3 regions of the Litorilituus sediminis genome follow, and region 1 is predicted to be linked to each of the others. Evidence: predicted binding sites of a transcription regulator. Region 1 holds the regulator's gene; each other region holds the start of a gene.
What was found. Region 1 encodes FNR, which switches genes on or off when oxygen is low (the NO sensors DNR and NnrR bind a similar motif). Its sites were predicted from a motif close to TTGATCTAGATCAA; they were not measured.
Positions count from the first base shown of each region.

Region 2: the regulator FNR is predicted to act here: its motif matches at 8,197-8,210, upstream of napF (ferredoxin-type protein NapF).
Region 3: the regulator FNR is predicted to act here: its motif matches at 3,406-3,419, upstream of nrdG (anaerobic ribonucleoside-triphosphate reductase activating protein).

Region 1 covers NZ_CP034759.1:277,454-288,576, forward strand. The annotation lists gene EMK97_RS01260 (cation:proton antiporter) at 1-231, opposite strand, end outside; gene EMK97_RS01265 (ABCB family ABC transporter ATP-binding protein/permease) at 343-2,136, shown strand; gene EMK97_RS01270 (DUF1415 domain-containing protein) at 2,167-2,724, shown strand; gene EMK97_RS01275 (LysE family translocator) at 3,317-3,967, shown strand; gene EMK97_RS01280 (YciC family protein) at 4,054-4,902, shown strand; gene EMK97_RS01285 (glucosaminidase domain-containing protein) at 4,939-5,820, shown strand; gene ttcA (tRNA 2-thiocytidine(32) synthetase TtcA) at 5,862-6,788, opposite strand; gene uspE (universal stress protein UspE) at 6,958-7,905, opposite strand; gene fnr (fumarate/nitrate reduction transcriptional regulator Fnr) at 8,092-8,811, opposite strand; gene EMK97_RS01305 (sulfite exporter TauE/SafE family protein) at 8,864-9,574, opposite strand; gene ccoS (cbb3-type cytochrome oxidase assembly protein CcoS) at 9,577-9,804, opposite strand; gene EMK97_RS01315 (heavy metal translocating P-type ATPase) at 9,811-11,123, opposite strand, start outside.
Region 2 covers NZ_CP034759.1:786,413-797,535, reverse strand. The annotation lists gene EMK97_RS03655 (hypothetical protein) at 1-727, shown strand, start outside; gene EMK97_RS03650 (hypothetical protein) at 773-1,882, shown strand; one part of gene EMK97_RS03645 (IS3 family transposase) at 1,984-2,879, opposite strand; one part of gene EMK97_RS03645 (IS3 family transposase) at 2,879-3,137, opposite strand; gene EMK97_RS03640 (hypothetical protein) at 3,258-3,524, shown strand; gene EMK97_RS03635 (hypothetical protein) at 3,601-4,641, shown strand; gene EMK97_RS19000 (hypothetical protein) at 4,711-4,878, shown strand; gene EMK97_RS03630 (collagenase) at 4,993-6,975, opposite strand; gene yfbR (5'-deoxynucleotidase) at 7,179-7,796, shown strand; gene napF (ferredoxin-type protein NapF) at 8,421-8,945, shown strand; gene EMK97_RS03615 (TIGR02808 family protein) at 8,947-9,084, shown strand; gene EMK97_RS03610 (chaperone NapD) at 9,170-9,460, shown strand; gene napA (nitrate reductase catalytic subunit NapA) at 9,457-11,123, shown strand, end outside.
Region 3 covers NZ_CP034759.1:2,439,842-2,450,964, forward strand. The annotation lists gene EMK97_RS10910 (sensor histidine kinase) at 1-149, shown strand, start outside; gene EMK97_RS10915 (OmpA family protein) at 291-1,439, shown strand; gene EMK97_RS10920 (Ig-like domain-containing protein) at 1,439-3,181, shown strand; gene nrdG (anaerobic ribonucleoside-triphosphate reductase activating protein) at 3,489-3,989, shown strand; gene nrdD (anaerobic ribonucleoside-triphosphate reductase) at 3,976-5,757, shown strand; gene EMK97_RS10935 (helix-turn-helix transcriptional regulator) at 5,837-6,457, opposite strand; gene EMK97_RS10940 (NADPH-dependent FMN reductase) at 6,673-7,293, shown strand; gene EMK97_RS10945 (VOC family protein) at 7,306-7,698, shown strand; gene EMK97_RS10950 (VOC family protein) at 7,728-8,147, shown strand; gene EMK97_RS10955 (carbon-nitrogen hydrolase family protein) at 8,226-9,173, opposite strand; gene EMK97_RS10960 (hypothetical protein) at 9,216-9,734, opposite strand; gene EMK97_RS10965 (fatty acid cis/trans isomerase) at 9,947-11,123, shown strand, end outside.

The sequences.
Region 1 (11,123 bases):
ATCAACAAATAAGATAATAACTAGGGTTAACTCTGCAACCAGTTTAATAATGCCTGAGTCGGTTTCAGTAATATCAAGGTGATAAATACCTAAGCCTAAAGGGCTGAGTAATAGACCGACAAAGACAAAGAACATGGGCGCAGAAATAGGGGAGTTCTCAGCGACTTTAGATACTAAGCCAAAGACAAAAATAAGAAGTACAGTGAGTATTATTATTTCATGATCATGCATGTAAAAGTCCCTGTTTATGCCCGCAGAGAAATAAATTCTCAGCTAATCTAGTTATTCTTGTTCGATACTAAGGTAATATTATAAACATTAACAACTATTTAATAGATTTTTATGCGTCGCAGTAGTTATCCTGATCAAGAAGTCACCTCAATCAATTGGTCCGCCTTTAAGTTGATATTGCCTTATTTATTTGAGTTTAAAAAGCGTATCTTTTTTGCCATGTTATGTTTGGTTTTAACCAAAGTAGCCAGTGTATATTTACCCTTTATTTTAAAGGATATTGTTGACACCTTAGATGCGAATGCAAATATTGAGGCAAGCAAGCGTGTTGCTATTCTTGTGCCATTTGGCTTGGTGGGTGCTTATGGCTTAGTTCGTTTATCTATCGTGCTTTTTGCTGAAATTAGGGATACCTTATTTGGCCGCGTTACTGAGCGTGCCATTAGGCGTATTAGTTTAAATGTATTTCGACACTTACATCGTTTAGATCTTGATTTTCATTTAAATAGACAAACTGGCGGCTTGTCGCGAGATATCGATAGAGGCACGTCTGGGATCAGTTTTCTCATGCGTTTTATGGTATTTAATATTGTGCCAACATTATTAGAAATCATTATGGTGATCAGCATATTGTTTATTAACTACGGCATCTTATTCGCGCTGATAACATTAGCTTCCATTTTAGCTTATGTTGCTTTTTCTGTGTACGCCACAGAGCGTAGAACGCGTTATGTCCGTGAGGCTAATCAAGCGGATTCATCAAGTAATACTCGCGCTATTGATAGTTTACTCAACTACGAAACCGTTAAATATTTCACCAATGAAGATTATGAAGCTAACAGTTATGACAAACAGTTGGCAACATGGGAGCAGGCCAAAATTAAAAACAGATTGTCTTTGTTTGCTTTAAATGGCGGACAAGCCTTTATTATTGCGATGGCGATGACGTCTATGTTGGCGCTTGCTGCTTATCAAGTGAGTCATGAAAAAATGACCTTAGGTGATTTTGTTTTGATCAATGCTTTTATGATGCAACTTTTTATGCCGCTTAATTTCTTAGGCTTTGTCTATCGTGAAATTAAAGGCTCGTTAGCCAACATAGAAAATATGTTTGGCTTGCTTGATAGAAAACCTAAGGTTGAAGATGATGAAAATGCGGCACAATTAGTGATTAAACAAGGGCAAATTGAAGCTAAGCGTTTAAGTTTTCATTATCAACAAGACAGGGAAATTATTAAAGATATTTCTTTTAAAGTTAATGCCGGTGAAAAGGTGGCTATTGTTGGTAAAAGTGGCTCAGGTAAATCAACCTTAGTAAAATTATTATTTAGATTTTATGATGTTACTCAAGGAGAAATACGTGTTGATGGCCAAAATATTAAAGAAGTTAGCCAACAATCTTTGCGCCAACATATAGGTATTGTGCCACAAGATACTGTGTTATTTAACGATACCTTATTCGCTAACATTCAATATGGTAACCCAAGCGCAAGTAAAGAAGCTGTGCAGCAAGCCATTGAAATGGCGCACCTTACCGAGTTTATTGACAGCTTACCTCAAAAGGAGCAAACCGTCGTAGGTGAGCGCGGCCTTAAGCTATCAGGTGGTGAAAAGCAGCGGGTAGCCATAGCTAGAACTATACTGAAAAATCCCTCTATTCTTATTTTTGATGAAGCCACTTCATCGCTTGATAGTCAATCAGAGCAAGCTATTTTATCAGCGATAAATGAAGTTGCTAAAGATAGAACCAGTATCGTTATTGCTCATCGGCTGTCCACTATTGTTGATGCTGATAATATTATAGTGATGCAACAAGGTGAAATTGTCGAACAAGGTAACCATCAAGCATTGTTAAATCAAAAAGGCTTGTATGCTACCATGTGGCAGCTTCAGCAATCAGAATAAGCAAATCATTACCCAAATAGGTTTTCCTTAATGCACAGTGAAGAAAATAACGTTGTTGCTGCAACCAAAGCTTGGTTGCAGCAAATTATTATTGGTTTGAACTTTTGCCCATTTGCTAAAAAAGAATTCGTTAACAACACAATTTGTTATCACGTTTCTAGCCATAAAAAACAAAAAGCCGCTTTATTAGAGTTTGTTGAACAATGTCAGTTGCTAGCTGATGACAACAGCATCGAGACAACTTTACTTATTTATCAAGATGGCTTTCGGGATTTTAATAGCTACTTAGATTTAGTCGATAATGCCAATGATTTACTGATAGCGCAGGGCTTTGAAGGTGTTTTTCAGCTAGCGAGTATGCATCCAGAGTATTGCTTTGCCGACGAAGACTTTGATGATGCCAGTAATTATACTAACCGATCACCATATCCCATTATTCATATTATTCGTGAAGAGAGTATGGCGCGAGTATTATCGGTTTATAAAAATCCGGAAGAAATTCCTGAAAATAATATTGCTTTAGCACAACAAAAAGGCAGTGAATATTTTAAGCGTATACTTGAAAATATTCACCATAAGCACAGTTAAACTTAACTGTTAAAAGGGAATTGAGTAATACCAAGTGAAATAATGATTTGCTCTCTCAGCGAGAATTAAAAGGCTGAGAGGCAAGGCGCTGAATGAAAAGAATGGTTATTCCCTTGTTGAGTTCAGCAACGCAGCATATCAGCCTTTTAAACTCGCCCTTTGGGAGCTTGTTAGAGGCAAGATAACTGCGGCAGACTTGCTCAATGTAGAATAACTATATTGTCACAATATCTTTCTTGTTCTCTCTCCTCTGACATAGCTCTGAGATGACTAAAGCATTATTCCACTTGGTATAAACCATTTAACACGCAATATTACATTTAGTTTACGTTATTAGTTGGCTTGTTTTTGTACACTTGTATTATGTTTAATCAAGGTGAGAACAGTAATGACGACTATTTATCATGGTAAAAAATACCGCTTTAATGGTTTTGATGAGCTATGGCAGTTCTATCGTAATATACTGTCAGCTGAGCGAGAAAGTTTACACGCTAATACTATATAAGCGTGTTTTCATTTGTTTGCTATCAGACAATTTAGCATTAATTAGGTAGACTATAGCCATTTTTGTATTCTTATCTATTTATTTGCTATGTCGTACTTAGAACAATTCTTTTTAATCGCAGGTGTGCACTTTCTTGCTGTTGCCAGCCCTGGGCCTGATTTTGCCATAATTATTAAACAAAGCGTTCGATATAATCGCCGTATAGCTATTTATACCAGTTTAGGTATTGCCGCAGGTATTATTTTGCATGTGACTTATTCACTGGTCGGCATTGGTCTTATTATTGCCAGTGATGAACGTTTACTCACTGGGTTAAAGTACTTAGCAGCGGCTTATTTTTGCTATATTGCTTGGCATGGTCTTCGTGCTAAGAAACCAAGCCAACAGAAACTTGATAGCCAAGAAAGTCAAAAACTAGCTCAAAATGAACTGCTACCAAGTGCTAAAAAAGCATTTTTAACCGGATTTTTAATAAACGGTTTGAATATTAAAGCGACATTGTTTTTTGTTAGCTTATTTTCAGTGGTGGTCGCGCCGCAAACGCCTATTGATATTAAAATGATCTATGGGTTTTATATGGTTATTGCCACAGGCGCTTGGTTTATTTTTCTTTCATTTTTACTTACCCAAGAAAAAGTTCGCTCGTTATTACAAGTAAAGGGCTATTTAGTTGATAGACTAATGGGAGCGGTTTTATTGCTGCTTGCAATTCAGTTGGTTATTAGTGACTTAAACTAACACGCTTTGGTATAGGAGCAATTTGGCGGTTATTACTGTATAATCTCATGCAATTAGTTTAAAGGTAATAGAATTAGGGTTTAGCTTTGTCAGAAAAAATTTCTGTTGTACAAGTAGGTGGTAGCATAGAGCAAGCAGTAAAAGGCGACTATGCAATTGATACTAAGCAAGTGCTCTCTCAAGCTTGGCAGCAAACATTAAAGGCTCGTGTCTCGATTAATTTAGGCTTAGGTTTTTCGCTTATTCTAGGTATGCTGGTATCTTATATTGCGAGTGGTTATTTAGGTGGTATAGAAGCCGTTTTTCAAGACCCACAAGCGAGTATGATCCTTAATATTTTAGTCACTGTGGTTATTTGGCCGTTTATGGCAGGTGTTGAAATGATGGGGGTTTTACACTCCATTGGCATGAAAACCAAGCCGAGTATGATTTTTTCATTTTTAAAACGTGGTAGTTGGGTGGCAATTTGCGCCTTACTTACTTCATCGTTAATTAGCTTAGGCTTACAGTTATTGATTTTACCGGGAATATTTTTAGCTGTGGTATTGTCATTGACCATTCCTTTGGTGGTAGAAAAACAGTTATCTCCTGTAAAAGCAATTGTTATATCTGTGCAGGCATTACGGTTTAAATGGTTTCAACTGATGACGCTATATTTAGTGCTAATTATGTGCTTTTTGGCTTTGCTATTTCCTATGGCACTGTTAGTTGAGTCAAGTATTGCGCCGGTAGGTGTTGTGATCTTTTTATTTGGTATGACGTATTTAGCACCTTGGTACTACAATGTTAAAGGTATCTTATACCGAGATATTTTCGGTATTCAAGTGGCTTCCAATAACCCGGAAAAAGTCATAGAAAATACGGCAAACGCCAGTCAAAATATCAAGAAAACTCAAAAGGATGAGCAGAATTCAGATGACACTTTTTCAGCTTAATTGCTGTCATAGTATGCTGAGTAACGGAAGATATATATGAAGATTCGTGGATTAATTAAGGTTTTATTAGTAGGCTTTTTATTGGTTGGCTTAGCTGCGCCATTTACTTTTATGCCACCGCCAGAATATAAAGCACCACTTAAAACGACTACCTCAGATTTAGCAAAAAGTGAGCAAAAGGCTGTGGCGGTTAAAAAGCCAAAAACCATTAAAGAAAAGCCGCTTCACGATGTCAAATTGCCTGATTTTGCTTCGATTAGGGATATCGCAACGAAGAAAAAGCGTTTCTTTGATTTTATTCAACCGGCTGTGGCGAAACAAAACCAGCGATTATTGCAAACTCGTCAAAAGTTAGAATATTGGTTAGAGCAAATTACTTTAGAGATTGGTTTGACTGAAACAGAACAAGCTGAATTGGCAAAGTTGGCAAAACGATATCGGGTAAATAAACATAGTTCTACCTTGCAGAAAATTGATGAGCTGTTAGAGCGAGTTGATATTATTCCTGAGTCGCTTGTATTGGTACAGGCTGCCAATGAATCAGCATGGGGAACCTCACGTTTTGCGAGAATTGGTTTAAACTTTTTTGGTATTTGGTGTTATCAACCTAAGTGCGGCATGGTACCCAATGGCCGTAACGAAGGGGCAAAACATGAAGTTGCTGCGTTTGATAGCGTAGATGATGCGGTTAAGGGTTATTTTCGAAATATCAACACACATAACGCCTACATGGTGTTTAGAAGTATTCGCTCGCAGTTAAGAGCGCATAATCAACCGCTTGATGCAGAAATTCTGGCGACAGGTTTATTACCGTATTCAGAGCGCGGTGCTCATTATGTGTTAGATATTACGGATATGTTGCGTCACAATCAGCGCTTCTTTGCCTATGAGGATACTAGCACTCACTTAAGTGATTAATTTAAGTGACTAATTTAAGTTTAAGCGAGTGCCGATAGTTATTATTGTACTTCAACAATATTTAATTGATTATCTGGCGTAGTTTCGGTATTTGCTGTGTTTGTAGCGGCATAACTTTCTTGATCAAAAGCTAAATCGCCACCATTGATGACACCTGATGTGGCATCAATGGATTTAAAGTCAAATAGTTCACTATCGCATAAGTGAGACGGCACCACGTTTTGCATTGCGGTAAACATAGACTCAATTCGTCCTGGAAATTGCTCATGCCAATCATTTAACATACGTTTAATGTTTTGTCGTTGTAAGTTTGGTTGAGAGCCACACAAGTTACACGGAATGATAGGAAAGGCTTTTAGTTCACCATATTGGATCAGTTCGCTTTCCTTACAAAATGCTAATGGCCTGATGACAACATGTTCACCATTGTCTGATACTAATTTAGCTGGCATGGCTTTCATTTTTCCACCGTAGAACATATTTAACATCAGTGTTTCAATCATGTCATCTCTATGATGACCTAAGGCAATTTTTGTTGCGCCAAGCTCTTTTGCCGTTCTATATAACACTGCGCGTCTTAAACGAGAGCATAAGCTACAGGTGGTTTTACCTTCAGGAATTTTATCTTTAACGATAGCGTAGGTGTCTTCTTCAACCACCTTGTAATCTATACCTAAGCTATCAAGGTAATTAGGTAAGATATGCTCAGGAAAACCAGGTTGTTTTTGATCTAAGTTGACCGCGACAATATCAAAGTGAATTGGTGCTGATTCTTTTAACAACATTAAGATAGCGAGTAGGGCGTAGCTGTCTTTGCCACCAGAAAGGCAAACCATAACTTTATCACCGTCTTCAATCATATTGTATTGCGCAATGGCTTTGCCAACATGCCCTCTAAGTCTTTTTTCAAGCTTAGCTAATTGAGTCTTTTGTGTCGGTGTTAATGTGTTTTCAGATGGATTTGTCATATGGCTAATACTGCAAGCACTAAAAATTTGTGCGCATTATACGCGCAAATAAATGGATTACCAATGAGAGCCCAACAAAAACTCAGTTTGTAGAAATGAAAAAGCCAAGCATATCGCTTGGCTTTAAGAAAATGATAGCTGGTAACTTATCTCTTACATCGAGTTCAGCTTAACTATTATCAAGCGGCGATATATAGCCTTGTGGTTTTAGCGCTAAAACATCGCAATTGAGCTGATCTATAACATGCTCTGCGGTATTGCCAATTAATGCTGCTGAAATACCTGTTCTGCCGATTGTACCTAATATAACCAGCTCAGCGTCAATTTGTTGCGCGGCTTGCTCTATTACTGTCTCTGGTAAGCCTTCTTCAACATAGGTGTTTTTAACATCAATATTAAATTTGTTAGCATGTGCAGCCATCGCTTCTTTATGATGCTTTAACATGGCGTTGTTGTACTCTGAAGAGTCAAATTCTGGAATTTCAATAGAAATGTTAACAGGTGTTCCCGGGTATGAATTGACTAGATGCACGTTCGCTTTAATAAGCTTAGCAAGCTCTGATGCTTGTTCAGTAATATCATTATTAAGAGATAAGTGCTCTTCTTCATCGCTGCCAACATTCAGTGCTGCTAGGATATTGCCATTTTTCGGCCACTCATGATCTTTAACCAGTAACACTGGCGTAGGGCACTTGCGTAATATATGCCAGTCAGTAGGAGTGAAAACAACTGATTTTAATTTATCGTGCTGATGAGTGCCTTTGATCACTAAATCATAGCCATGCTCAAGTACTTGGTTAACGATGGCTTCAAATGGTCGGTTATGCCAAACCACTTGGCTTTTAATATCCATACCTGAATCTAATTCAGCAATAATATCATCGAGCCATTGTTGTTTATCTTTTATGACCATTTGACGCATAGCGTCGCGTTCACCGCTTGATAGGATTGTGGTCATTTCATAAGAGAAATCAAAGATACTAAAGAAGGCGGTAATTTTCGTTGGCGTTGCGCTGTTTTCGTTAATCTTACTGGCCAACTCAATGGCTCTTTTCAGGGCTTTCTGTTCGTTGGTGGTTGGGTCGACAACAACGAGTATGTTTTGATACATTTCCATGAATAACCTCTATTTAAGCAATTATCAATTCTGTTTAACTGGTCTAATTACTTTATAGCAAAATAGTGTGATTAATGCTTGTTTTATATCAATTTACTTTGTAACGGAGATAAAAAAATCCCATAAGTTACTTAATTAAATAATTGAGTAACTTATGGGATTTTTATTAAGCTAAAAGCGCTGAACTTAGAGCGCTGCTACATCAGTCAGTTCATCTAAGTCTAAAATAGTAATCAATTTACCATCAACTTTGATTAACTCGTTTTTATGAAAACGATTAAGTAGACGACTAATGGTCTCAACCGTTAGACCAATATAGTTACCAATATCACTACGAGTCATGGTTAAGCGAAATTCAGTTGCTGAAAGACCTCTAGCACGGTAACGTTCACTTAAGCTGACTAAGAAAGTTGCCACACGCTGCTCGGCGTTCTTTCTGTTAAGCAAGGTTAACATTTCTTGATCTGTTTTGATTTCAGTACTCATCAAACGTAATACTTGCTTTTTAAGCTTAGGCATAGTGTTTGATAGGCTATCTAAGTTGGTATAAGGAATTTCACATACCATAGAGGTTTCTAACGCTTGGGCAAAGCTTGGGTGAGCGTTTTCTGCGATGGCGTCAAAGCCCAGTAAATCACCTGCTAGATGAAAACCAGTAATTTGCTCTTCACCTTGTTCATTTACGGTAAAGGTTTTAAAGGTGCCTGAGCGAATTGCATATAATGAGTGTAATTCTTGGCCATCATGGAAGATCTTATCGCCTTTGTGGATAGGGCGTTTGCGATCAATAATTTCATCTAAGGAATTGAGTTCACTATCATTCAGGGAGAAAGGTAAACATAATTCACTAATACTACAATTTTGACAGTGAATATGTTGTTGGCTTGGGCAACTTTTATTGGGCATAGCTTTTATTTACTCACAAATATGTAAAAAACGCTGTAATGAGGCAATGTTATTAGAACATTAATTGATATGCAACAAAAAAACTGTAAAAACCATAAGCTATAACTAATATTGCCATAAATTGTTTAGTTTTTGGCTTGACTAGTAGATTTTTTATGCTAGCAAGGCTAAATGAGAGTGCTAGTAAGGCCGGTAAGGTGCCCAAGCCAAACAGTAACATAATACCAGCGCCTGTTAGGGCGTTACCACTGGCTAATGCCCAAGTGAGGGTTGAATAAACTAGCCCACAGGGTAACCAGCCCCACAGCGCCCCTAAGGTGAGTGCTTTTTTGCCTGAATCAACAGGAATGACCTTATTGGCTAAAGGTGATATTTTCCGCCACAATTTGGCGCCAATGGCTTCGATACGTGTTAATAACATAAACCATTGACCAATATACAGCCCAAGTAGAATTAAAAATACGGCTGCGACAAGTCTTAATCCAGCGATAGGTAAACCTATATTTTTCGCTGCAATTGAGCCAGTAAAGCCAACGAGAGCACCAATTAAACTGTAAGATGCTATGCGTCCAAAGTGATAGCAAATAATGAGCTTAGGCTTTTGTCTTGCTTGAGTGACTTGCACAGAGATATTGCCAACTTGGCTATCCGCTTTAGTGGTAATGGCAGACGTTAACATGGTGGTGATACCGCCACACATACCAAGGCAATGTCCTGAGCCAACCAAGCCGATTAGAAACGCTGAAAGTAAATCTAGGCTCACAATTATTGACTCTGGTTATCTTCTTTACCGTAATCTTTTGTCTGTTCAGCTTGCTCTTGCTTGTTTTCAGAGCCTTTTTTATCGTCAACCTTTTTATCGTCAAATAGGATACTCATGCCTTGTTTTTCTAAATCATCAAATTGCTCGGATTTTACCGCCCAGAAAAAGAGATAAATACCTAAGGCGGTAAGTAAAATTGCAATCGGGATTAAGATATAAATGATGCTCATGATTACTTACCTTTTAAGTAAACGCAGGGAGTTGGTGATAACCAATATTGAACTTGCTGACATGCCGATAACAGCCATATAGGGCGTAATAAAGCCACATACTGCAAGCGGTAGTACAATAGCATTGTAACCAAACGCCCAGAGATAATTTTGAAAAATGATTTTTCGGGTTTTCTTCGCTACTTTAGCTAATGTCAGAATACTGGTTAGTTTATTATTCAGCAATATAACGTCAGCACCGCTTTTGGCAATATCAGCGCCACAGCCCATAGCGATAGAAACATGCGCGGCGCCAAACACTGGAGAGTCATTCACGCCATCTCCGGTCATCACCACGAGGTGCTCTTTTGCTTGTTTTGCTTGGATAATTTCCATTTTATCGCTAGCGGTTAAGCCACCTTGTGCAGAGTGCAGAGGGATTGTTTGCTTAATTTTATCGCAGGCTATTTGGCTATCACCTGAAAGCAACATAGTCGTCGCAGACTTATTCAATTGTTCGATGACTTTGTCGGCATCATCTCTGATCTCATCAACTAACTTAAAGCTTGCGATTACTTGGCTGTGGTTATTTTCAACTACTTTAACCAGTACACACGAGTATTCTTTATAATGATGTCCTTCCTGTTCGCTTAACAGCCAGTTAGGTTTACCTATGCGGTATGTTTGCTCGTTAATATTTCCTAGCACGCCTTGGCCTGAAATTACTTCTACCTGATGCGCGTTAATAGTAAAGTCGCGATGCTTAGTAAATGGTTTAGCTATTGGGTGCTCAGAGTGTGCCTCTAGTGCTGCAGCAATGGCGAGCACCTTGTCTTCGTTAAGACCGTTACTGAGAGAGAAATCGCTTAGGGTTACTTCTGCGATAGAAAATTCACCTGTGGTCAGTGTACCGGTTTTATCAAAGGCAAAACAATTGACTTGTGGCATGGTTTCCATCACATGCGCAGACTTTGTCATAATACCTTCTCGATTTAACCGCGTGGTGGCGCAGGTCAGTGCAGTTGGTGTTGCTAGCGATAACGCACAAGGGCAGGTGGCAACTAATACCGATAGAGTGATCCAAAAAGCTTCTTCTGGTAGATGTTGATGCCAATACAGCGCGGTGCCTATGGCAGTAACCAGGATAATAGCAACAAAGTATTGCGCGACTTTGTCTGAGAATTTAGCCAGTTTAGGCTTATGTGCTTGGGAGTGTTCGCTTAAGCGTATTAACTGGCTTAAAAAGGATTGACTGCTAGGCTGATCAACTTTAACAATTAAATTACCATCGCCATTAATTGTACCAGCGAACACTTTGTCTTGTTCAGTTTTACTTATAG
Region 2 (11,123 bases), 510 kb from region 1:
CTTCATGCTGATAGGCCTTGTTTTAGGTGGTGTACAAACCTTTATGGAGCATATTGATATATTATGGTTTGGCTTAGCGGGGTTATTAATTTCAAAATATTTATACCGTTTGCTCGATAAGTTTAACTTAATACCAACAGGGCAGTACGTAATATTTAACCGCCAAACTGGCATGATAGAAATTGCTAATGATGAGCGCACCGGTTACCACTATTTACCCTTTGAACAGTTTAATGCGCACCATCGTACCGTGCATAACCCAAAAACTGGTAAGGCTTATTATGGTTTTACCTTATTGCATTATAAAGAAGATTTAATGTACCAAAATACGGATTACCTATCGGTTGAAGGGGTATTAGCACATTGGGAGCTTATTAAGAACTTTATGGACACTACCACCCCGTTAGCCGATATTCCGCAATTTGAACCTTATCGTTTGTATGACCCGACAACTGCTGCTTATGATAGAAAGCATGGCCGCCCAGCTAATTTTTGGCGACGAGTGGATAAAAAGTTTATGAAAAAAGTCTCTAAAATCGCATTTGGGGTAGTGCATAACTTCCCAGTTAAAAAGGCAGATACATTACACGAGGCCTTGCAGCATGGTTATAAAGTACCAGATATTGTCTATTTTCCTTGGCGAGAAGCCGAGGTTATTTCTGATACCTTCATTGAATATAAACCGAACGCTTTTTTACGCTTTGTTGTTGACCCTCTAATGTTTTAAGGCACATGTTTTAAGGCAAGAAAGCCTCACTGGTTTTTATAACGGATGATAATTTTTATTGATATGAATAACAACAATAACTATAAAAAAGTAACCGAGTACGCTGATACTGCCTACAACGGCAAAGCGAACCCCTATTACCGTGAAAATATTGCCCCTCCTGAACAACGTAAACGTCATCTTGCCAAAGCGCAGTGCAAGTTAGGGGTGTTTCCACGAGTAAAAATAACCGGCATCTGTTGGAATAGCCATCAAGAGTCAGGTTTTAATGAAGACGTAACCGGCACTATTTTTGATATCGACAGTAAACTGAACATTAAACCAGAGCAATTGCGTTTAGCACTATTGTCACAGTCGCAAAATTTTAAGGAGGCGATGCTAGCTATGTGGAAGCTTTTTCATGTTGTCGCTTATATCGGTATTCCTACCTTCATGTTGATAGGCCTTGTCTTGGGCGGCGTTGAAAGTTTTTTGGCTGATATTGATATATTATGGTTTGGCTTAGCAGGGTTATTAATTTCAAAATATTTATATCGTTTGCTCGATAAGTTTAACTTAATACCAACAGGGCAGTACGTAATATTTAATCGTCAAACCGGCATGATAGAAATTGCTAATGATGAGCGCACTGGTTACCACTATTTACCCTTTGAGCAGTTTAATGCGCACCATCGTACCGTGCATAACCCAAAAACCGGTAAGGCTTATTATGGTTTTACCTTATTGCATTATAAAGAAGATTTAATGTACCAAATTGCTACTTACTCATCGGTTGAAGGGGCGTTAGCACATTGGGAGCTTATTAAGAACTTTATGGACACTACCACCCCGTTAGCCGATATTCCGCAGTTTGAACCTTATCGCTTGTATGACCCGACCACGGCTGCCTATGATAGAAAACATGGCCGGCCAGCTAATTTTTGGCGACGAGTGGATAAAAAGTTTATGAAGAAAGTCGCTAAGGCATCAAATAATGCGCTGTATAGCTTTCCCGTTAAGCAAGCAGATACCTTACACGAGGCCTTACAGCATGGTTATAAAGTACCAGATATTGTCTATTTTCCTTGGCGAGAAGCTGAGGTTATTTCTGATACCTTCATTGAATATAAAACCGGCGTGTTTGGCCGTTATTTTGTTGAACCATTCATGTTTTAAGGTACATGTTTTAAGGTAAAAACGCCTCACTGGTTTTTATAACGGATGATGATTTTTATTGATATGAATAACAATAACTATAAAAAAGTGATCTGGTCAAGCTAGGCCGCACACTTTCTCCTTACACTTTCAAACTCGATTGGCGACATATCGTTTAAGGTCGTATGTAATCGAACTGAGTTATAGTATTTGATGTATTTTTCAACATCGATTTTCATGCTTTCTCTTGTTAAGTGATAAACATTTAATAGCCATTCATTTTTCAAGCTTCCGAAGAACCTTTCAACTACAGCATTATCTAAGCAAGCCCCACAACCACTCATGGATGGTGTAATTCGATTAGCCCATAGCTGAGCTCGATAGCGCTTGCTGGTATATTGTGAACCTCTATCGCTATGGAATATTAAGCCTGCTTTGGGTTGGCGTAGGTTAATTGCCATCTGCATAGCTCTCATTGTTAAATCAACGGTCATACGCTTACTTAAAGCCCAACCAATAATACGGCGAGAATGTAAATCCATTACTACAGCTAGATACATCCAGCCTTGGTGAGTTCTCAAGTAAGTAATATCACCAGCCCACGTTTGGTTAGCGCTAGCTGGATTAAACTTACGCTTAAGCAAATTATCTGCAATAGCATGACTATGCTTTCGCATGGTCGTCACTTTGTAAGCTACTCGTTGTTTTACTTGTAAGCTGAGTAACTTCATCAAACTTTTTACTCGGAAAATTCCAATATTAAAACCTTCTTTGCGTAGCAGCTTCATCAAGGTTCTGGCACCAGCACTGCTTCGGCTATCATCAAATAGTCGCTTTATACGACGATATAGTCTTAGCTCATCTGGTGTGATGATTTTAGCTGGCCGCTTAAGCCAAGCGTAATAGGCTGAGCGACTCACTTTTAAAACATTACATAGCGCACTGATTGGAAAGCGCCATTGCTGCTCTTTAATATATTCGAACTTTACTTCATTTCTTTCGCAAAGAAGGCGCTGGCTTTTTTTAGGATTTCACGCTCCATTAGCAAGCGTTTGTTTTCTTTTCTAAGCTTAACCAGCTCAGCTCTTTCATCTTTACTTAATGTTTCGCCTGAAGCTTGCTTAGCAAATTTATCTTTCCAGTTATAAAGCAGCTTCGTTGTAATGCCTAACGAGTTAGCAGCTTCGGTTACGCTATAACCTTGTTCTGTAACGAGCTTTACAGCTTCTTCTCTGAACTCATCTGTATATTTTCTTGGTTTTCTTCTTTGCGTCATTTTCACACCTTTATTGTTGGATTAATTATCCTTCATAAAAGTGTGCGGTGCTATTAAATCAGATCAAAGTAACGGAATACGCTGATACCGCCTACAACGGCAAAGCGAACCCCTATTACTGTGAAAATATTGCCCCTCCTGAGCAACGTAAACGTCATCTTGCCAAAGGGCAGTGTATACCCAGAAGGTGAAGGTGCGCTAGTGTTACCGAGCTTCGACAGTGATTTAAGTTTACCGTTAACGTCTAAAAGGCAAGGCCAAGAGACCAGTTACTTTTGGCAAAGTGATACAAGGGAAGTTTATCATCAATATACCCCAGCTATCAGTAGTCGAAGTGTTGTCCTTGATAATCGTTCATTATATCAGTACCACCATTATGGGTTTTAATCATAGCTTACTAACTAGAGGGTAAAATAGGGAATGTGCGGATGCATAGGTGTAATAGAAAAAGGAAAAATATACAGTGTGGTTTAAAAATAAAGAAGATGAAGAAACATTAGAAGAAATAGAGCAACGGGTGAAAGCAGAGGTAGAAGCAGAGTGGCAAGCTGAAATGCTAGAGCAGGGCTATAGTCTTGATGAAAATGGAGAGCTTGTTGATACACGCAGTTATGAGCAACGCCGTACTCAACGTGAAGCTCGAGTAAAAAAATGGCGTGAAGAAAATCCTGAGCAAGCGGCTGCAAATCATTTACGTATTGATAATGATAGAAAATATATAAATGCGGGCATTTACTACGAACCTCTAAGCAAAGACTATCTACATAACCAAAGTTATCAAGAGCGTCTAGCGAAAGCGGAAGCGTTAAATGGTTGTAAGTTTAAAGACTCACCCGAGCTTAACAGTAAGCGCTGGCAAAAAATTGATAAAGTTTTGTATGATAAAAAAGCAGGCTTTAGAAACTTATGTGACGGTAAAATAGCCACTATGGGGCGTTTGAATGGCTTTACAACATTTACCTTTATAATACAGGTACCGACCTGTTTATTCGGCTTAAGCAGTTTTTTTGATGGCCATGCATGGACAGGTATATTACTACCAATCTTTTTCTCAATGTTTTTTATACGTAAATGGTTAAAGCCCTATGACCAATTTGTTTTTGACCGCCATTTAGGCTTAGTGAAAACGCCACATAATTGGTGGCGACGCTCGTTTTATATTCCTCCAGAAGATTTAGAGTGCTATGACGGTGGTGAAATTAAATCTGCCCGTGGTGGTGGTTCGCGCGGTACGGCCAAATTTCGTTGTATGAAAACGCCAAAACGCTTTTATTTAAAAACACCTGAGTTTATTTGTCGTTTTGGTGGTATGAGTCAAGAGTGTTGGGCTTCCTATATTGAGTTTATGGATATCACGATTCCAATAAACCCACAATTACATGAAAGTATTGAACATTACTACACCATTGATAAAAACGCGCTAGAAACCGGCCCATTCCCTGAAGAGATGAAGAAGTACATTGACCCAGAAGATAAGCAAGTTAATCGCGAACATGTCTGGTAAATATCTAAAACGCATTATGACAAGCCACCCTAAACATCAAAAAACTAGGTTTTAAAAGGGATCTCTATTATGAGTGATGACTTCTTAGGTGCAATAATTTTAGTTTTCTGTATTTGGGGAGGGATGATTGCCACTTTTAAATTTTTTACAGGGGGTAACTTAACAGCTAAACCTATCGCTGATAACACTATTTTAGATGAGCTATGTCTTGTTTATAAGCCTTTTAACTATTGCTGAATGAGCAAATAGTTAATTCAATCGCTATAAAAAACAAACCCCATCAAAAATGATAGGGTTTATCAGTAATTTGAAAGCTTTACACTATAAAGCCTTTTTTATTAAGCTGAGCAATTATTTATCGGCAGCGTTACCTTTTGCTTTAAGCGCATTCTCATGCCAGTATTGCCAGTGCATATGTCGATGTGTTTCTACTAAGTGCTCTGGTTGTAAGTAATCTTTATAAGTGTAGCGATAGAATTGACGAGGCTTTTTCGGATCTTTAGCTTCTTCAGTTTGTTTGCCTAAATCTTGATGTTTTACTAGCCAGTTATAAAAGCTTTCTTGAAATTTTTCGCCAGACTCATCCAGTAACTTTTTATAGCCGCCAAAGAAATCAGTTTTTAAGTAATGGGCAAGCTTAAGGTACTCATCATGATGCTCTTCAAACATAAAGCGAACCGCTAAGTAGCCCCACTTGTACACTTGCGTTGTGCCATCTTTATATTCGGTATTAAATACATCCGTTAATGACAACCATTCTTCTGGCTTTTTATCGACCAGCTCTTTAAACGCTTTAGGGTTGTCATCGGCTTTGGAAATGTATTCCGCTAAGCCTTCTGACCACCAAACCATATTGCTTGGGAAGTGATTAAAGGTATCGTATTTGACAAAGCGGCCATCTAAGTAATGCACGTATTCATGGTGTAGATTCCATACTTTAAATTCTGGTCGAACCCAAAAGTGCTCGTATGAATAGAAAGTAGCAGTATTGTCAGGGTCTTGTGTTGTACCTTCAATATACATACCGCCATTATCAGTATGAATATCAAATACTAATTGACCATATTTATTGTATTCTGCCGCATTATGGAATATTACAACGCGAAGTTGGTCGTTAAAGTCATTGGCAACGGGTTGGTTGTTTGTGGCTAACTTAGCATGAAAATCACTTTCTTGAGCGATTAATTCCTGACATGAATTATTCAGCTGAGCTTCAGTCATCTTTTGCGTTAAAATGAATAAGCTATCTGAACAAACATGCTTAATTGGTAATGCTTCTTCAATTGTTGGTGCGATACAGCGTCCTTCTAAACTGCCAGATTTACACTCAGATTTTCCTCTAAAGGTACTGACAACATAAGGAATGCTAAATAGAGTTTTAAGCTCTTGTGTATCTTTATTATGTGTTTTAGCAAATGCTTCTAACGCAGACCATACGTTTTCATCTAGCTCTGTCATTAATGCTTCTTGCGGCAGAGACATTTCATCTTTATCTAATTTTGCTCTGTCTTCTTCAGAGCGTTTGTAATACTCATTCCAGTATTGCTTTGTATATACATTGTAATATTGCGCTAGTGCCCATACCGCATGTTGTGTAGGCCAGTCGCTGTTAGCTATTACAGCATTTTTTGAGCCGATAAAGTCAATCAGTGCTTGTTGTAATTCACCCTGCGCTAATATCGCATTCATATGTGGGTCTTTATTTTTTCTTCTTGCTTCATATGGCAAGATAGCGCCAGCTCTAATGACTTCCCAAAGCGCGTATTGGTTAAGCTTATCATGACCTAAATCGGTATTGGCATATAAGTTAATCAATTTAGTTAGTGGTTGAATATGATCTGCTACCATAGGTTGTAGCGGTTCTAGAAAAAATAAGCGATATAAAGCAACAGCATAATTTTCATGTAGTTTTGCTGTATCCGCTGTTAACTGATAGAAACCAGGCATATTTTGCATCGCAATAAGCGCTTGGTTTAGCGATTGAGCCGTCGCTTCTGGCCAATCTTTATCTGGGCCAAAGCTAGAATAAACTCTAAGGTAAAAGCTTAGCTTTTCGAGATCTTTATCTGCTAAATTGCCTTGTTTTGCTTTCACTGTTATCGCATTAGCCACATCACCTAATAAGTTGTCTTGATAATGATTAAAGTCTTGGCTCCAAAGCTGTTCTAGATCTGCTTGCAAAATAGAGCTAACGGTTGACTGAGTCAGCGCATTGTTAGTTACAACCTGTTGGTTTTGAGAGAGTGGCTGGTTCGCGCTTTGATTTGTATTAGAGCAGGCGCTTAACACAGAGATAGCAACCACAGATAGCAAAGTAGAAATTTTATTAGTCATAATCATTTTATTATTTAGTTGTAGATGCTAGCAATGTATACAATATGTCATTGTTGTGCAAGTTAGGCTAAGCTTGCGTGAAATCAAATTGTTTATAGATTTAGCAATTAACGACATTATTCACGCGCGTTTTATCTATTAACTTCTTATAAATCTTGATAATTTGCTAAAGTTAATTTGTCTTGTTACTTAATGTAAGGAAAATGATGTTTCACCATAAACAAGGTAGCTTTACTGCGTGGATTTTGCGTCTTCGCAAAATAATTCGCTGGCCTCTGATGACATTTCGAGAAGCTGAAACCTGTTCACAACATTCTTTTGAGGTGGCAGTTATTAGCCATCAAATTGCTTTAATAGGTAAGTTAAAGTTTAACAGGGGCTATGACCCTTCAAAAGTTGCTGTTGTTGCCTTATATCATGAAGCGTCTGAGTCAGGTGGCGTTGGCGATTTACCTAGCCCGTTAAAGTATCATAACCCAGAGTTTACAGCGCAAATAAAGAAAATAGAGCGAGATGTTGAGCACTCTATGGTCTATCAAGGTTTACCCAGCTATTTGCATGATGATATGGCAAACATCGTCATTCAATCTAATGTTGATAAAGATATTAAGTCCATTGTCAAAGCCGCTGATGATTTGGCTGCGTATCATTACAGTTTATCTGAACTAAACTGTGGCAATAAGGAATTTATTGATGCTTGTACTCTCTTAAAGAAGCGGGTTGCTCAACATTGCGAAAACTGGCCTGAAGTGAATGAGTTTTTTCTTTCCCAATTTTCAGCTTGTACACAAACATTAGATCAATTATCACGACCAGATTAGTACATACACTATTATTCTTTTTAGTGCAATAGTTAATTTTTCATGTCAACAGGCAAATAACAGTAAAAGCTATTGTGATATTTGTCACTTCGCCTAGAGTTTTTACCCTTATTTTGCCACTTTGATCAGTGAAATTAAAAATAAATTGCCTTTTTATCAAAAAATCCATGAATAAAATAAGGTCTCTTTAATACTTGAGTGAAAAGGTCAAGTATACCGGGGGCTTGCCAGTATCCCCGAGTAAAACCCCATTAAATTTTTGAGGGTGTTTTTTGAGCAAAAATAAAGAAAACGTAGTGATATTGTCGCTATGTATACAAAGTTTGTCGCGATAATAAGCAAGATGAAAAATATACTGCTATATTGTCGTTGATATATGTCAAAACATTCACCTTCTTTGTTGATCTATGTCAACGTAATAGGAGGGCTAAGTTGATGCCCCTTAAGCTTTTATGTGTATAATCATTTCATTATATAACGGTGAAGTTAGTCATTTTGGCTGTATATAAAGATGGTTAATTATTAATAGTGTCTTTGAGTAAGCTATTTTTAAAAGTAAACATGTTTATTGGAGTTATTGGTGCTGATTGATTTCATTGTTCAAAGGATATACAAGGTATATTAATGGCTGTAGGCGTAGATCATTCTAGACGTAACTTTTTTCGAGGTCGTAGACCGAGCGAAAAGGTAAATGTCCGCCTGCCTTGGCTAAAAAGTGAACAGGCGCTTTTGCAAGAATGTACGCAATGCTCTGATTGTATCAATGCTTGTGAAACGCAAATTATCGTTAAAGGCGAGGGGGGTTTTCCCACCGTCGATTTCACTAAAGGTGAGTGCACTTTTTGTCAGCAGTGTGCATTAGCGTGTAACGAGCCTATCTTTGTCGACGATTTATCTCAAACACCTTGGCAGGTAGAAGCGATAATCAAAGATTCATGCTTAGCTAAAAATCAAATCATGTGTCAGAGCTGTCAAGACAGCTGTGAGCCATACGCCATTTCATTTCAGTATTTACAATCTTCGGTTCCTCAGCCACGTATCAGTCAAGTTGACTGTAATGGCTGTGGTGCATGTGTTTCAGTCTGTCCGCAGTCTGCAATCGAAATAAAACCAATAGATACTTCTACAACATTAGCAATAGGAGAATAGTATGAGTGCACTAGAGCAATTAATTTGGAACATTTTAGGATACTCGTCTATGCCCTTGATTTTTCTAGGTGGTTTTATTGCCACTGCTGTAGTTGCAATAGCACTACTGAAAATGACTGGTGCAGAGGCAAAAGAATAATTTAAAGCTTCATGCTTTATTTATAGTAAAAGCAAAACATAAGCCTGAGGCTTAATATAAACGAATTAAACAGAGGTCAATTATTGTGATCAATCTACTTGAAGAAAATCCTGTCAACATTGCTGGCGTTTTATTTGTCGCTCGACCGGAAAATGTCGAGGAAGTGGCAGGTAAGCTAGCAGAGTTCCCAGGAGCTGAAGTACATGAAACCAGTGATAACGGCAACATGGTAGTAACAATAGAAGAAGACAATAAAGATCAACGCTTAATTGAAACAATAACAACTATGAGCAACATCCCCGGTGTAATCTCCTCATCATTAATTTTCCATCATAATGATGCTGGATTAGCACAATTTTCAGGAGGGCAAAAATGACACTGACTAGACGGGATTTTATAAAAGCAAACGCTATTGCGGCAACAGCTGTTGCTGCTGGCATTTCAATTCCTACTTCTGCTTCAAATATGATTACTAAATCATCTGAAAGCAAAATTAAGTGGGATAAGGCGCCATGTCGATTCTGCGGTACTGGTTGTAGCGTACTTGTCGGTACTCAACATGGTAAAGTAGTCGCAACCCAAGGTGATCCAGATGCGCCAGTAAATAAAGGCCTAAACTGTATCAAAGGTTATTTCTTATCTAAGATCATGTACGGTAAAGATAGATTAACCACGCCTTTATTACGTATGACCGATGGTCAATACGATAAAGAAGGTGATTTTACCCCGGTTAGCTGGGATAAAGCCTTTGACGTAATGGCGGATAAATTTAAAACAGCCATCAAAGAAAAAGGGCCTACTTCTGTTGGTATGTTTGGCTCAGGTCAATGGACTATTTGGGAAGGTTATGCGGCATCTAAGTTGATGAAAGCAGGTTTCTTATCAAATAATATTGATCCAAACGCTCGTCACTGTATGGCTTCTGCGGTAGGTGGCTTTATGCGTACCTTCGGTATTGATGAGCCTATGGGTTGTTATGACGATTTAGAAAAAGCCGACGCCTTTGTTCTTTGGGGCTCAAACATGGCGGAAATGCACCCAATTTTATGGTCGCGTTTAACTGACCGTCGTTTAAGTGCGCCGCACGTGAAAGTACACGTATTATCAACATTTAAGCATCGTAGTTTCGAGCTTGCTGATAATGGCATGATCTTCACGCCACAAACAGATTTAGCAATTTTAAACTTTATTGCTAATTATGTTATTGAAAATAAAGCGGTTAACAAAGAATTTTTACAAAAACACGTTAACATCCGTGAAGGTGTTACTGATATTGGTTACGGCTTACGTCCAACTCATCCGTTAGAAAAAGCGGCGAAAAACCCAGGTAAGGGTGGCTCTAAGCCAATGAGTTTTGATGATTACGCTAAGTTTGTTAGTAAGTATACTGCTGAGTACGTATCTGAATTATCAGGTGTACCAGTTAAAAACTTAATTGAATTAGCTGAACTTTATGCTGATCCAAAAGTGAAAGTAACTTCATTCTGGACTATGGGCTTTAACCAACATACCCGTGGTGTTTGGGCAAATAACCTAATGTACAACGTACATTTATTAACAGGTAAAATCTCAGAGCCGGGCAATAGTCCATTCTCATTAACGGGTCAACCGTCAGCTTGTGGTACTGCACGTGAAGTGGGTACATTCGCGCACCGTTTACCTGCTGATATGGTAGTTAAAAATCCTAAGCATAGAGCGTTTTCTGAGAAAGTGTGGAAGTTACCAGAAGGTACTATTCCACCTAAACCTGGTTACCATGCTGTTCTGCAAAACCGTATGCTTAAAGACGGTAAATTAAATGCTTATTGGGTAATGTGTAACAACAATATGCAAGCAGCGCCAAATATGAATGAAGAAGGTTTACCTGGCTATCGTAACCCTGATAACTTCATTGTGGTATCCGACCCTTACCCAACCGTTTCAGCACAAGCAGCGGACTTAATTTTACCTACAGCTATGTGGGTAGAAAAAGAAGGTGCTTACGGTAATGCTGAACGTCGTACACAGTTCTGGCATCAACAAGTGCAAGCGCCAGGTGA
Region 3 (11,123 bases), 2.1 Mb from region 1:
ATACCACAGCCAGAGAGCAAGGTGGCGTCGGCCTAGGTATGTCGATTATTTTTAACCTGATCACGCAAAAGTTAGCTGGCAGCATAGAGTATGTCAAAAAAGATTCTGGTGCCTGTTTTATTTATTGCTTCAAAGAAAGTAAAAGCTAGTATTTACAAAAATATAGCCGCAAGTCGAGTTCATTTTCCAACATATCACTGTATAATTATTGTCAACAAAGCAATGGCGCATAACTAAATGCAGCTTTATGCTTTTTCTTTACCAAGGACAATGGACTACACAGGTGTAATATGCTTTTTGCAATAAAACCCAATCAAATAACAGCGCTATCTATGCTGTTAACCAGTTTTACCTTCAGCCAATTTGTACACGCCACTGAGCCAGTACCATCAAAGCCAGAGCAAGAGCATAAAAAAACAACATTTGAATCTTATTACTATACAGGTGGCAAGCTAGGTATCAACCGTTATCAAGATGCCTGTGAGGCATGGCATACCGGTTGTGAACACAATGATTTAGGTCTAGGACTCTTCGGCGGCTACCAAGTCAATAAATACTTAGGCTTTGAGTTTTCCTATTTAAAACTTGGTGAAGCCAGTGGTAAATATATCGAAACCGGTGTTGAACAAAAATACGCAGGTACTATGCAAGGTTTTGATTTTTCAGCGGTTGCTAGCATTGATATTTATCAGCAACTTGGCGCTTTTGCCAAATTAGGTACTATGAACTGGTATGGTGAAAACACTAGCCACCATGGCACATTAACATCTTATAGCTGGGCACCAACGGCTGGTGCAGGCCTAAGCTATCAGTTTTCTAAAGCTTGGCAAGCTCGCTTGGAATACCAATATTTTCATGAACTGGGTAATAAAAAGCTTGGTAGTACTAATGCCCATTTTACTAGCTTAGGTGTTAGTTATCGCTTTGGCTCTGACAAACAGCCAATCAAGCCTAAAAAAACTCATCAATATTCGCAGCCATTAAAAGCTCAGCAAAAAGCCATGGAAATACCCGCTCGTCCTACAAAACCAGTTGCTGCACCAGTTCCGGCAAGAGCACAGCCAATCGCTGCTCAGCAGGTAAGCGTACAATTTGATTTTGATAGCGATAAGCTTAATAAGCCCCATCAGCTTGATAATATTATTACGCTACTTAAGAAGTATCCACAAGCAAGCGTAACACTTAAAGGTTACACAGACTCTAAAGGCAGTGAAGCCTACAACCTTGAGTTATCTAAAAGACGCGTTACTGGTATCGAGCAGTACTTATTAGCTCAAGGGGTTAGCAAACGACAAATTACCAGTGACTACTTTGGTGAGCAAAATCCTGTAATCGATAACCTAACGCAGGAACACCGCGATAAAAATAGACGCGTTGAAGTTACCACGAAAAAATTTACCATTTATGATAATCAAGCCGTTAAGCAAGGAGCACAATAATGAAACTAGTTAAGCACATTCGCTCTTTTATTTCGTTATGCTTGCTGTTACTAATCACTGCTTGTGGTGACAGCAGTGACTCACCCTTTCCAGCGCCAGCTTGTGGCAGTGCCGATAACCCATGTAAAGAACTAGTCACCTTTACTATATCTCCTAGCAAGCAAAACACTTTAGTGGGTATGTCGCAGCAGTTTACTGCAACAGCCTATTATGATGACGGTAGTCAAGACGATGTCACTGAGCAGGTGAGCTGGCAAGTCTCTGATCAAGCTATCGCTAGCATATCTAACGATAATAACAGTCAAGGCTTAGCCACAGGCAACAGTGCTGGTACTGCAACAATCAGCGCAAATTTATTTGAATTTACCGCAACAGCAAAACTCTATGTAATGGACGAGTCTGTTGAACAGCTGATCATTATTCCACACGATAAAACCATGCCAATCGGCACAGAGCAACAATTTACTGCTTCCTTATTACTTGCCAATAAGCAAACCATCGATGTCACCACCCAAGTGACTTGGCAAGTTGATGACCAAAACATTGCCAGCTTATCTGATATCGCAAGTATTACGGCTAAATCAGCAGGCAGCGCCCAATTAAAAGCCAACTTTAATTATCAAGACAATGAATTCACCGCTGCTGCTAATATTACTGTGATTGACAGTGTGCTCAGTGAAATTGTTATTAGCCCAGTCAATGCTAAATTGCCTTTAAACAGCACGGCTTATTTCAGCGCACAGGCTTATTTTACTGACGGTCATGTTGAAGATATTTCAAAACAAGCCACATGGTCTGTTGATGATCAAGCTATTGTCACTATTGTCGAAACAGGCGCTCAAGCTGGCTATGCCACAGCTGTTGAGGTCGGTACAACACAAATTACCGCAGAATTTAATGAACTTACGGGTTTTACCCAAGTTGAAGTTACCTCAGCGACCTTAGTTGACATTCAAGTTAGCCCTGTAAATAGGATAACGCCTGCGGGCACTCAAGTAGCTTATCAAGCTCATGCCATTTATTCTGATGCATCACATTATGATATTACCGAGCTTGCCGCTTGGTCTAGCTCAGCGCCAGAAGTGGCTAATATCCAGTTTACTGGCGCGCTATCGGGCGTTGCTCAAACATTTACTCCAGGTGTTACCGAAATCACTGCGCACTACTTAGATAAAACCGCAACAGAAACCTTAACAGTAACAGAAGCCATTGCTGAAAGTTTACAAATTACCCCTGTAAATCCAAGCATACCATTCGCTAGCCAAGAGCAATTTAGTGCTATCGCCACTTATTCAGATGAAACTAGTGCCGATGTTAGCCAATTAGCCACTTGGCATAGCAGCAATACCGATATAGCAGTGATTACACCACAAGGTATTTCGGCTGGCTTTAGCTCAACAATCACTGCTGGAGAAACTATTATTAGCGCTGATTTTGACGGACTATCGGCACAAACTGAGCTAACGGTTACGCAAGCAACGCTTATCGGTTTGTCATTAACTCCTGCCAACAGCACAGTAGCCGCAGGCGCTCAGCAAACATATCAACTTTATGGCTTATATTCTGATAACAGCTCAAGGGAGCTTAACCGTTATGCGAGTTGGCAAAGTAGTGAAACTAATTTAGCCACCATTAGTAGCAACGGCGTTGCTAGCACATACAAATCTGGTTTAGTGACCATTTCTGCAACTTATCAAGGCATGACAGCCAATGCAGCATTAACCATAACGCAAGCGAACTAGCTAGCACGACCTAGTGTGCTGATAGCTTTTTTGCTATCAGCACCACTATTACTAAGCCACTCCTACCAGGCTAAAAATCTAACGCATCTCATTTCTGTTTTTACGGGCTTGTTATTCTTCAACCAGCTCTAGTTTAAACAATCAGCAACAAAACCATATCTTGTATATGGTTATTCATAAATACACTATATATTGTGCTCAGTTTTTAATTTTCACTAAAAAATGTGATCAAGATCAACTATTTGACTCTAACAATTACTATATATTGTGTTTAACAAAATAATAATATCTATATATAGGTCTTAAAATGGACTTTAATTGCATAGCACCCAGCATAGTTTTTCAAGAAGTACCCAATGAGATCAGCCTATGCTTTAGCATTACCGGCTGCAAGGTTGGTTGCAAAGGCTGTCATAGCACAGAATTATGGAATGAAAATTATGGCATGCCGTTAACTAAAGAAAACTACCTAAGCTGGCTAAAAAAATACAAGGGCTTAATTAGCTGTGTAGTCTTTTTTGGCGGTGAATGGCAAGCCAATGCCCTGATCGAAAAACTACTTATCGCCAAAAACGTCGGTTTAAAAACCTGCCTTTATTCTGGCGAAAAACATATAGATATCAACATCAGCCAACATTTAGATTTTTTAAAAACAGGTGCTTGGCAAGCAGAATTAGGCGGCTTAGAAAGCCCAAACTCAAACCAAGTTTTTCGTGATATGAACACCGGCGAAAAACTTAATCATTTATTTATTAAAGACTCAGTTAACTTTACCTCAAACCAAGGAGCAGACAATGTTGCGGCTTAATCAAGAACAATTAAATGATAAAAAAGATTTTATTAAACATTACTTTGCAGCCAAAAATGCCGCCGATGGCTCGAAAATGGATGCCAATGCTAATGTTAGCCATAAAAATATTGCCACCCTTGAAGCTGAGCTATTAAAAGATTGCTTCGTGCAAATTAATCGCACCTTAGTCCATGATAAAATTGCCGAAACCTTTGATGCTGACTTGGCTAAAGAATACTTACGTCAAATAGAAGATCATGAAATCTACGTGCATGATGAAACCAGCTTAAAGCCGTATTGCACCTCAATTAGCATGTATCCATTTCTACTTGATGGCTTAACTAAACTAGGCGGTGAATCTAAAGCGCCTAAGCACTTAGAATCATTTTGTGGCTCATTTGTTAACCTAATTTTTGCTATTTCAGCGCAATTTGCTGGTGCGGTAGCAACGGTTGAATTTTTAACTTATTTTGATTACTTTGCTCGTCTAGAATATGGCGAAGATTATCTAACAACCCATAAATTTGAGATTGAAAATCACCTACAACATGTGGTGTATGCCATCAATCAGCCTGCCGCTGCACGTGGTTATCAAAGTGTGTTTTGGAATATTTCCCTGTTTGATCAGCACTACTTTGCTTCTATGTTTGGTGACTTTGTTTTTCCAGACTTTTCAAAACCTAACTGGCAAACCGTAGATCAATTACAGCAATTCTTTTTAACTTGGTTAAATAAAGAAAGAGAAAAATCAGTTCTTACCTTCCCTGTTGTTACCGCTGCCATGCTAACAGAAAATGGTCAGTGTAAAGATCAGCAATTCGCCATGCAGCTTGCCAAAGAAAAAGCCCAAGGTAATTCATTCTTTATCTATTTATCTGATAGCGCTGATTCTCTTGCGTCTTGCTGTCGCCTGCGTAATGAAATTTCCGATAACACCTTCTCCTATACCTTAGGCGCTGGTGGTGTAGCGACAGGCTCTATCAATGTTATTACCTTAAATATGAACCGCTTAGTGCAAGATGGTCGAGATCTAAAAACAGAAATCGAAAAAATTCAAAAATACCAAGTGGCCTATCGTAAGTTAATGGAAGAATATAAGGCGCAAGGCGCACTATCGGTATACGATGCTGGCTTTATCAGCTTAGATAAACAATTCCTTACTATTGGTATCAATGGCATGGCTGAGGCGGCAGAGTTTAGCAATATTACTGTCGGTAATAACCAGGCATATAAAGACTTTGTTAGCGAGCGTTTGCAGGTAATCTACCAAGCAAACCAAGATGCCAAAAAAGCCTATGGTTACATGTTTAATACTGAATTTGTGCCGGCTGAAAACCTAGGGGTTAAAAATGCCAAATGGGATAGTAAAGATGGCTATCAGGTCAATCGCGATTGTTACAACTCATACTTCTACTTAGTAGAAGACGAAGAAACCAATCATTTAGATAAGTTTGTTTTACATGGCAAAGAAATTACTCAATACCTTGATGGCGGCTCAGCATTACATTTAAATTTAGATGAAGCACTGTCGGCCGACGCTTATGTAAAACTCTTTAATGTTGCCGCAGCAACTGGTTGTAATTACTTTTGCATCAACGTGAAAATTACCATCTGTAATGAGTGTGAAAAAATTGATAAGCGCACACTACATCACTGCCCGGCATGTGGTAGTGACAACATAGATCACGGTACTCGGGTCATTGGTTACTTAAAACGTGTTACTGCCTTTAGCCAAGGTCGACAAAAAGAGCATAGCTTACGCCACTACCATAGAAAAAGCGCGTAGCAAACCCAATAAAAACATGGACTAACAGCTAGTTGTATATACATTATGTTAAATATGTATATATAACTGGCGTTCTGCATTATTTCAGTGGTGTTACCTTATAAGCACAGCGCCTTGAACCTTCAACGATATGCTCTTCTCTCGAGATAGTTGCAACTTCTTGCAACAGCGTTTGGAATATCTGTAATTCTGAACGACAGAAATTCTGGCATTTACTTGCTGCCGCACAAATAGGGCAATGGTTTTCTAATAACCAATAAATATCACCGTCTTGCTCTACTGTTGCCATATAGCCTTCATCACTACGCACCTTAGCTAAAGCAGTTAACTTTTCTTCAACAGAATACTTGTCGGCTAATGCCAAACGGTAATTAACCAGTGCTGTCGATTCACGGTGAGAGATCAGTTTTTCCAGACCATCATCGCCAAAAATAGCGATAACTGAGTCTAATAGCTGTACGGTAAGTTCATCATGTCTATCATCAAAAAGCTCATTGCTTTGCTCAGTTAGCGACCAATAGCGTGTTGGCCTACCACGTGGTGCTTTTTCATCCTTAAAATCAACATCACCACTTTGTTCCAATGCCTGCATATGTTGGCGCACCGCCATAGTAGTGAGCTGTAATTCATTAGCAAGGGTTTTCGCCGTTAACGCGCCCTGGCTCTTGAGCATATGCAAAATTTTATTGTGAGTTTTCATCGTAACTAATACCTACAACTAACAGCTAAATTCAAAGAAGAAGCAAATATCTCTTTAACTTTACTCACCATTATTACCCATCCTGTAATTAAGTAAACTTTTTTATTTATTTTATTGCTTGACTTTATTAAATAAACATTTTACTTTACTTAACAATTAATAAACAAAAAACTTTATATAAGTAAAGTTATCTAGTCTTTGGCAAAGGGGAAAACATGAATTTATTAATCATCAGTGCTAGCCAGCGTTCACCATCACAAAGCGCAAAAGTAGCCAGATACCTTGCAGAAACCACTCATAGCTTTGACAAAATCAACCTAATAGAGCTGTGCCAATTAAACATACCGTTATGGGATGGCGAGGATGCAAGTAAAGCAATGCCAGCAAGTGACTGGAGTGGCTTGCAAGCACAAGTTAACGCTGCTGATGCCTTAGTATTAATTACCCCAGAATGGAGTGGCATTGCTTCACCACGACTAAAAAACTTTCTTATGATGTGCGAAGCACAACACTGTGCCCATAAGCCTGCACTTCTTATTTCAGTGGTTGATAGTATTAGCGGCGCTTACCCTATCGCAGAACTGCGCATGAATGCCTTTAAAAATAATAAATTAGTCGCTATTCCAGATCATTTGATCATTCGTAACGTCACCGAGATTTTAAATGATTTTACTCAAGGTGGCAGTGCCTTAAGTCATCGTGATAGTCAAATTCGAGACAGGATTGCCTATAGCATGCACACCTTAACCCACTATGCAGAATCGTTAAAAAGCTTGCGAATAGCATTGGCAAACAACCCTTTCCCTAACGAAGAAAGCTATCAATACGGTATGTAAAGGAGAAAAACGATGAACATGAATCAAATCACCTTACCAGTAAGCGATATGCAAGCGGCTAACAACTTTTACCTAGCGCTTGGCTTTACTCAAATTGTTGATACGCCACATTATGCCAGGTTTATCTGCCCAGATGGCGAAGCAAGCTTCTCATTAAGTTTGGAAAAAGAGCCATTTAGCAATGGCGCCATCCTATATTTTGAGCATCAAGATTTAGATAACTGGGTCGCACAATGCCAAAGCAGAGGAATTGACTTTCAACAACTGCCAACAGAGCAGCGCTATTTATGGCGAGAAGCAATCACAACAGATCCCAGCGGTAATAAATTAAAACTTTACTGGGCAGGAGATAATCGACTGAATCCACCATGGCGTGTCAATAAAACTTATCAGCACAGCAATTAGACAGTATTCACAACTCTTAGGAGAGTATTATGATCACATTAGAACATTTAAATTTAGTGGTAAGCGACATAGAAAAAAGCTTAGCCTTCTATCGAGCAGCTTTTCCTCATTGGCATGTACGTGGCGGTGATGAAGGCCAATGGTACGGAAAGAAGCGTAACTGGGTTCACTTTGGCGATGATTACCAATATTTATCCTTAAATGATAATGGCGAAGGTCAAAACCGCGATTTAACCGGTCATCAAATTGGTTTATCACACTTTGCCTTTGTCACTTCAGATATTAAAGGTGTCATTAAGCGCTTAGCAGCTGCCGGCTTTGACATTGATAAAGACGGCGCTGAAGATGACTACCGTGAAAACGCTTACTTTATTGACCCAGATGGCTATGAAGTGGAATTTGTTCAATATCACAGTGATGTACCTGAGCTTAGAAATCGCTACGCTTAAATCAACTCGTTACTCATACCACAACAACTATTCACTTGGCATAATAGCAACGATTAACCTTGCAGAAAACGAGCAAGGTTAATCTGATTTATCAATAAAGTTAATCGGCGCTAATCTAGTCCTATCAACAGTCAGAGTAAAGACATCAGGTCTAGCATAATGCCCGGTAATATCTAAAGCACGCTTTGATGTCGACGATAACTCAACATCAATATCAACAAGTAAGTGCCCTTTGCACTTGTTCATTGGCCCGGCAACCACTTCACCTTGCGGAGAAATAACGGCTGAATCGCCTGGGTTAATCCAGTCTTCATCTGCAGGGTATAAGTTCTCTAGCTCAGGAAGGTCGCTGGGCAAATCTTGCCGCTGCAGAGCGACACCACAATTTAATAGCCAACACTTTCCTTCTCGGGCGATATGTTTCATGCTTGCTAACCAGTCATCACCACTGTCATAAGTAGGCGCTATATATATTTCAATCCCTTGAGCATACAGAGCATAGCGTGCCAGTGGCATATAGTTTTCCCAGCAAATTAGCTGACCAATTCGACCTACCTGCGTATCGATAACATTCAAACCATGTGCATCGCCTAGCCCCCACACCATACGCTCTGGATTGGTTGGCATTAACTTACGATGATGATTGACCAGCTGCCCTTGATGATTAATAGTGATAACCGTATTAAACAAGGTCGCACGGCTATGCTCGCCATCGCGCTCATTGATGCCGCACACTAAAGTAATATTATTGTCTTTTGCCGCTTGCAATAAAGGCGCAATATCATCGGAAGACAGATCGACAGCATTACTAAGTAATCGCTTATGCAGCGCTTCGCAAGTACCCCAATCGCCCCCCGGCCTCAGTCGCCATATCCACGCAGGATAACCTGGAATATACGCTTCAGGAAAAACAATAAGCTGAGCTCCTTGCTTAGCAAGCTGTGCAATTATCTCAACGGCTTTCGCTATGGTTTTTTGCTTATCAAGTACGCAAGGTGACTCTTGAATAATGGCTACTTTCACCATAATTCCTCCTGCTCTGGTAGTGCCATAGACATAACTAGCAGGCTATTTAACTGGCACCATAATATGGGCGTATGGTGTATCACCCCACATCACATAAGGGCCACCTGATTTTGGATCGCGACTAAGCCCTTCTAACATAGCCTTAGGGACAATAATCATCATATGAGGCCCGGTTTCAGTGTAATCATCTGCATTTTTGTGATCGGGATGATAGGGTGTTGAGTTACTGACACCTGAGCCAATATCTCCTTTAAGCATGTAGGAAATGCCAATACTTGTTGCGGTAAAATCAGCTTTATTGGCAACGGCTTTCATCATTTTCATCCAAACGGCATCATTGCACATTGGCGCTTTATCGCCAGGCATGGTATCGGGCATGCATGTCCAACCATTAGAGCCTTTTTTAAGCATAGTGCCGTCACTATCTATGATAGTGGCATGTTGGCTAATCGAGCTAGGGGCAGCGGCCATGGCACGCTGTATTTTAGTTTCACTTGATTCTGCGTTAACAACAAGATGAACAGAGAACAAGGATAGTAGTAAAATCAATTGAATATTCATTTTATCATCCTTATCAAAAATACATTTATTCATGTATTCATTCGATGTTGAACCTCAAGTATAGCTCACATTTTCAGCACAGGAGTTAGGGTAAAAGTAACTAGATAAAGAAAATCCAATGTTTACAGGCCTAGCCTAGCTAACTAAAATTGCCTTATCTTTTAAATTATTGGCTCGCTTTAGATAAAAAGTGATGCTGAACAAGGCTAACTATGCGCTTTTTTCGCTACCTATTTTTATTCATGGTTTTATCTGGCTGTGCCACTTTAGGTGTCATGGAATACGACAAGCAATTCGGTAGCGCAGATGCAGCTAACCGCATCAATACCCAAGCCATTACGCCAGAAAAGAGCGCTCATTATAGCAAGGTAGTGAGACCCATTATTGAGAATCGCTGTGTTGTTTGTCATGGCTGCTATGATGCCCCTTGCCAGCTTAAAATGGAAAATAGCACTGGCATTGAACGTGGTGCCAATAAGGCCATTGTTTATAATGGTGAACGCTTACTTACTGCTAATAACACAGAAAGTCTAAGCACTATTACCAAGTTAACTGCAAGCAAACTACAAGAGTTTCGTCAGCAAGGTTACTTCCCTGTATTAAATGAACGTACGCAAACTAAGCAAGCGAATAGCCAAGCCAGTGTCTTTTATCAAATGTTGCAACTGAAAAAGCAACACCCTTTACCTCAAGATGCCTTACTTGATGATAGCTTTGACTTAGCGCTCGATAGAGACCAACAATGCCCTACCATTGAAGAGTTTGAGCAGTATAAAGCAAAAACACCGTTAGCTGGCATGCCTTATGGTTTACCTGGCCTGACCGAGCAAGAACACAACACCCTAAGCACTTGGCTTGCTGATGGCGCGATAATGGCTGATGCACCAGCAACCACCAAGAAAGAGCAAACTCTCATTGCTCAGTGGGAACAGTTTTTAAATGGCAGTAGCCAAAAAGAACAACTGGTTGCCCGCTATTTATACGAACACTTATATTTAGCCAATTTGTATTTTGATGAACAGCAACAGGCTAAAAAACCTAGTTATTTTAAGTTAGTGCGCTCAACTACGCCGCCAGGGCAAGCCATTGACATTATTAGTACCAGAAGGCCGTTTGATTCACCATTTGTTAACGGCAACACCCAAGTGTTTTATCGTTTGATAAAGCACCAAGATACCATTATAGCTAAACGACATATGCCCTATCCTTTTGGTCAGGCAAAGTATAAGCGACTGACTGAACTCTTTATTACCCCTGATTATCAAGTGGATAGCTTACCTGATTACCAATTGCTCACTTCGTCAAACCCATTTAAGACCTTTCAAGCTATTCCTGCAAAATCACGCTATAAGTTCTTACTCGATCATGCACAATTTTCCATCATGAACT